One region of the Anoxybacillus ayderensis genome, then DNA from elsewhere that is predicted to be linked to it. Evidence: riboswitches for the same ligand, from Rfam matches in the RefSeq annotation. Region 1 holds a riboswitch; the other holds the start of a gene.
What was found. Region 1 has a riboswitch for cobalamin ahead of HNR63_RS10790 (ABC transporter substrate-binding protein). Riboswitches for the same ligand answer to the same signal wherever they lie in the genome.
Positions count from the first base shown of each region.

Region 1 (3,186 bases):
GGCGATGGCTTTTAATCAAATGGGACGGCAGTTGCAGTTTCATATTAATGCGTTAAATCAAGAAAAGGAGCAGTTAGCAAGCATTTTAAGTAGCATGGCCGATGGTGTCATTACATTCAATCGAAACGGTGAAGTGCTCATTACAAATCCACCAGCTGACCGATTTTTACAAGCGTGGTATTACGAGCAAGGGCAAAGCGATAATTTATTGCCACTTCCTCCCGAAGTGAATGAATTGTTTACGAAAGCGGTAGTGGAGGAAAAAGAACAAGCGATAGAAATGGCTTTACAAGGTCGCAATTGGGTCATTGTTATGACGCCGTTATACAACGGCAAGGTCATTCGGGGAGCCGTTGCGGTGCTTCGCGATATGACGGAGGAACGACGGCTTGATAAGTTGCGCAAAGATTTTATCGCAAACGTCTCGCATGAGTTGCGCACGCCGATTGCGATGTTGCAAGGGTATAGTGAAGCGATCGTCGATGATATTGCCGCGACAGATGAAGAGAAAAAAGAATTGGCAAAGGTGATTTATGACGAATCGTTGCGCATGGGTCGTCTTGTGAACGATTTGCTTGATTTAGCGCGCATGGAAGCAGGTCATTTAACGCTCCATGAAGAACAAGTGCCGCTTAGACCGTATATCGAGCGCATCATTCATAAGTTTCAAGCGTTAGCGAAAGAAAAAGGAGTTCGTTTGCTTGTTGAAATGAACGATGAGCTCATCGTTTCGTTCGATCCCGACCGCATTGAACAAGTGTTGACGAATTTAATTGATAATGCGCTTCGTCATACAGATAACGGTGGCGAAGTACGTGTTATTGTCGATGCGGGGGAAGAAGTCGTGCGCATCTCTGTGCAAGATTCTGGCTCAGGCATCGCAGAAGAAGATTTGCCTTTTGTGTTTGAGCGTTTTTATAAAGCGGATAAAGCGCGCACGCGCGGTCGCTCAGGTACAGGTTTAGGTCTTGCGATTGCGAAAAACATCGTTGAAGCGCATAAAGGAACGATTGCTGTCCATAGCAAACTAGGAGAAGGAACGACGTTTACGTTTACATTGCCATTGAAATAGAAATTTTTTATTGTCATCAGCGATATTTTTCGCTATGATAGAAACGTAGAAATTGTTCGACAATTACATACATTCGTTGCAAAAAGGTGTCGAACGGGCAACCTAGTAGACTTAATAGGGAATCTGGTGCAAGTCCAGAACTGTCCCCGCAACTGTAAATGCTGACGAAATGAAAATCGCCACTGTACAATTTGTACGGGAAGGCTTCAAAGTAGGATGACGCATAAGTCAGTAGACCTGCCTTTTTGCACCGTCATTCGCGTCTTCGGGGAGTGAGACGGCGAAACGACAAGGGGAAGTTGTTGTCTTTTGTTGTTTCCAGCTCATTCCATTTGGAATGAGCTTTTTTATTTGATATACATAAAAGGGGGAAAAACGATGAAGAAATGGAAACAATATGTGTGGCTTCTTGCGCTCGTATTGACGCTCGGATTAGCAGCGTGCAGCAATAACGCGGAGCCAGCAAAAGAAACGAAGCAAGAGGCGAAAACAGAGGAGGCTGCATTTCCGGTTACGGTAAAAGATGCGGTTGGCGATGTCACAATTGAAAAAGAACCGACAAAAATTGTTTCGCTCATTCCGAGCAATACAGAAATTGCATACGCGTTAGGGCTTGGTGACAAAATTGTCGGTGTAAGCGATTTTGATAACTATCCAGAAGATGTGAAAAACAAAGAAAAAATTGGTGGTATGGAGTTTAATGTTGAAAAAATTATTTCACTTCAACCAGACGTTGTGCTTGCGCATGCATCAAGCGCTCACAATTCTGAGGAAGGATTAAAGCAATTAAAAGATGCGGGCATTACAGTTATTGTAGTGCCAAACGCCACATCGTTCAACGATGTATATGCGTCGATTGAACTGATCGGGAAAGCGACAGGGAAAGAGAAAGAGGCAGCCGATGTTGTGCAACAAATGAAGCAAAAAATTGATGCCATTGCTGAAAAAGCAAAAGAAGTAAAAGAAGAAGCAACCGTTTGGGTGGAAGTTTCTCCTGCACCTGAAATTTATACCGCTGGAAAAGGAACATTTATGGATGAAATGTTAACGATCATTCATGCAAAAAATGCAGCAGGCGATCAAGAAGGATGGCCGATGTTTACAGAAGAAGATGCAGTGGCGCTAAATCCAGATGTCATTATTACAACATACGGTTATTACACACCGAACGCTGTCGAGCAAGTGCTCGCTCGCCCAGCTTGGAAAGATGTCCCTGCAATTAAAAATAAACGAGTATACGATGTCAATTCTGATTTAGTTTCTCGTCCGGGACCACGTTTAGCTGAAGGGGTCGAAGAAATTGCCAAAGTCGTTTATCCAGACATTTTTAAATAATTACATGAGCGCATTGCTTATTGCAACGTTTGCTTTGTTGTTAGGGGTATCGATTGGATCACAATCGATTCCCTTTTCTTCTATATGGGAGACGCTATTACATCAGTTGTTTCATACGCCGACAAATGTTCCTGCCACCGTTTCGCAAATTATTGTTGCGATTCGTTTACCGAGAGTCATACTCGCCTTTCTGATCGGGGCATCTTTAGCACTTGCAGGGGTAGCGTTTCAAGGACTTTTGAAAAACGTTCTGGCCGATCCGTATACCATCGGGGTGTCGTCTGGGGCAGCCGTTGGCGCCGTGCTTGTCTTTTTCTTTCAGCTTCAGTTTTCGATTCTCGGACGTTTTACGCTCCCGATCGTCAGCATTATATTTGCGCTCGTGACATTATTGTTTGTTTTATTATTTGCACGGCTTGCGGAACGAAATATGGCGATGGAGACGATTGTTTTAATCGGCATTATCATGAATGCGTTTTTCGGTTCGCTCATTTCGCTTATGGTCGCTTTTAGCGGCGAAGAGTTGCGTCAAGTTATTAGCTGGCTCATGGGGAGCGTCGCGATGCGCGGCTGGTCGTACGTGTCTTTATTTGTTCCGTTTTTTATCATCGGTTCTCTCGGTTTATTTGCACATATTCGCGAGTTAAACGCCTTTTCATTCGGTGAGCGGGTCGCTGCCAATATTGGCGTACATTTGTTACAAAAAAAGCTAGCGATTTTACTTAGCGCTTCCTTGCTTACAGGAGCGGCGGTAGCTGTATCAGGAACGATCGGATTCG
Region 1 is NZ_JACDUV010000007.1:36,210-39,395, forward strand. Features, by position in the region: gene HNR63_RS10785 (ATP-binding protein) at 1-1,072, shown strand, start outside; cobalamin riboswitch at 1,140-1,331, shown strand; gene HNR63_RS10790 (ABC transporter substrate-binding protein) at 1,451-2,407, shown strand; gene HNR63_RS10795 (FecCD family ABC transporter permease) at 2,373-3,186, shown strand, end outside.

Region 2 (3,186 bases), on a different contig from region 1:
TCAATATCATCCTCATTTAATTTATCTAGCATCAAATTTAAAATCGCAGGCGAAAGTGCCATATGCGTTACTTTATGAACTTCTATTAAATGGGCCAGTTTTCTAAAATTACGTGAGTTCTCTTGTGTCGGTATTACTAAAGCTCCCCCACCGTAGATCCAACCAAAGATTTCAACAACCGAAACATCGAAGGTAAATGGGGTTGATAAAATATACTTGTCACTTCTAGAAATCGGATAGTATTTCTGCATGTTATTTAGTATATATTCTAAATTCGAATGCGTAACTTTAACACCCTTTGGCTTCCCTGTACTTCCAGAGGTATACATTAAATAAGCGAATTCGCCCTTTTTTTCATCAAATGAGTCTGAGTAATCTGAAGTAATAATATTTCTAACATGAATTTGTTTCACGTTCACATTTAACAAATCATTCGTATTTTTCAGAATGATTTTGCTATTAGAGTCTTCCAATAGCATATTAATGCGAAGAACTGGATATTCTGTAGATATAGGTAGATAAGCAGCACCTACCTTTAACACTCCCAAAATGCTTACGATCATTTCAGGACATGGAGGCATATAAATTGGGATAAAGGTATTTTCACTGTAATTGTTTTTATATAAATAGTTTGCCAATTTTGATGATAGTTCATCTAATTGTTTATAAGTCATTTTCTGACCTTCATATATAATAGCTGTAGCTTCAGGTATTTGTGAAACTCTCTCTTTGAATTTTGCTAAAACATTGCCCAAACAAATCACTCCTAACTAATAATTATTTTTTCTTATCCATGGTGCTAGGTCGAGCGCTGGTGTAACAAGTGAATAGACCAACAAGATTCCATCGAGTGCCACTTCAAACCTTGAAATAGAGTTGGCACGAATGTCTGTGGTCCGATATTGGTCGGCTAGAATGGAGAACATCGTTTCAATCACTTTTCGATATAAACATTATTGTTATTGAGCAAGAATACAAATCCTTCTTTTGTTGAGGTAGAAAACACACCCCTTACCAAGTACATATTTTGGAAATAAATAAAAACAACTTCTTTTTTAAAATTTTAGAATATATATGAAATAATTTATTTTTTATAAATGCAAAAATATAACAAAAGAAGAAAAAAATCAATACTTTTTCATATGAATTTACTAATAAAATATCAATATTAACTTAAAAGAAAAATATACCCATTTACCGCGACGTCATATCTCTAAAAACCACACAAAAAAATATTTCAGTTGAAAAAAACAAAAAGTTCGTTTATTCTGAATTTTATACAACAACATAATAAGTTCACGCAACAGGTGGTTCACAGATGCTGTGAATCTTAAAAGGGAAGTTTGGTGAAAATCCAACACGGTCGCGCCACTGTGATGCAGAGCTGTTTATCACAATCCACTGTTTCATGCGAAATGGGAAGGAGATAAACAGCGATGAAGCTAAGTCAGGAGACCTGCCTGTTGTATGCACTTACGACCTACGCGTCATAGGGAGGAGTGAGGACATATGATCTTGAGGCACTTCATGTATCTCAATACGAGCTAGCTATGCCCTCCTTCTGTTTGGAAGAGGGTTTTTTCGCTTGATTGGGATATAAATGACTGGAGGTGCTTAACTTGTTCATCCGTAGTTCAAATGTAGGGTATCCGCGCATTGGTGAGAAAAGAGAATGGAAAAAAGCGTTAGAATCTTTTTGGAATGGGCAAATCAACGAACAGCAATTCATAGAAACGATGGAACACATTCGACTTGATTCGATTCGTAAACAAGTAGAGAAAGGAATCGACCTTATTCCAATCGGAGATTTTTCTTTATACGATCACGTGTTAGATACAGCATTTATGTTCGGGTATATTCCAGAGCGATTTCAACAAATAGACAATGCACTCGAACAATATTTTGCGATGGCACGCGGTACAAATGGACAACATGCGCTTGAAATGACGAAATGGTTTAATACAAATTACCATTACATCGTGCCTGAAATCGGGCAAACGAAGCCGAGATTAGTAGAAAATCGGCTATTAAAAGAATACAAACTAATAAAAGAAACATTCCATATTGAAACAAAACCTGTATTGCTTGGACCGATTACATTTCTTTTGCTTTCTAAACAATACGAACGAAATGAGTGGCGTAAACATCTCGCCCAGTTAGTTCCTGTTTATGTGGAATTATTCAAACAACTAAGCGAAGCGGGCGTGTCATTCGTACAAATCGATGAACCGATTCTCGTTCAAGATATAGATGATGACATAGTCGATGCATTTCGTGATGTATATGAAGTTTTTCATCGCGATGTACCAAATATAAACCTTATTTTACAAACATATTTTGATAGCGTATCGCATTATCGTGAAATCGTTGCTTTACCTGTCGCAGGCATTGGGCTTGATTTCGTGCATGACGATGGCGAAAACGTAAAACATATAAACATACACGGATTTCCAAAAGATAAAATATTAGTTGCTGGGATTGTAGACGGTCGCAATGTATGGAAAAGCTCGCTTGCACAAAAAGCAACGCTCCTTCATCATTTAGCAGGCGTTGCGGAACAACTCATTATTCAACCGTCTTGCAGCTTACTGCACGTCCCTGTCACGACAAAACATGAACATGCATTGCCAACGGAACTTGTCAGCACTTTATCTTTCGCTGATGAGAAATTAGATGAGATACGTATACTTACAGAATATATGAAAGGAAACGCAACAATCGACGAGCTAATCAAATACGATGAACAAACAAACGCTTATTTCACTAAGTTCCGCAAACAACAAGAACAAACAAACGACATCACTACCGTTCCGTTAAGCCGAACACCTTACAACGAAAGAAAAAAAGCACAACAAGCACATTTGCAGCTTCCACTTTTGCCGACAACGACGATTGGCAGCTTCCCGCAAACAAACGACGTGCGCCAAGCTCGGATGAAGTGGAAAAAAGGCGAATGGAACGACAAGCAATATAAGTCGTTTATAAAGAATGAAATTGCAAAATGGATCAAGATTCAAGAGCAGCTACAACTTGATGTACTTGTTCACGGTGAATTTGAACGCACAGATATGGTTGAATTTTTCGGCGAAAAATTACAAGGAATGGCATGCACGACAAACGGTTGGGTGCAATCATACGGATCGCGTTGTGTTCGTCCACCTATTATTTTTAGCCATATTGCCTACC
Region 2 is NZ_JACDUV010000012.1:3,775-6,960, reverse strand. Features, by position in the region: gene HNR63_RS13215 (amino acid adenylation domain-containing protein) at 1-755, opposite strand, end outside; cobalamin riboswitch at 1,289-1,478, shown strand; gene metE (5-methyltetrahydropteroyltriglutamate--homocysteine S-methyltransferase) at 1,620-3,186, shown strand, end outside.
Region 2: another riboswitch for cobalamin. It lies ahead of metE (5-methyltetrahydropteroyltriglutamate--homocysteine S-methyltransferase); the one in region 1 lies ahead of HNR63_RS10790 (ABC transporter substrate-binding protein).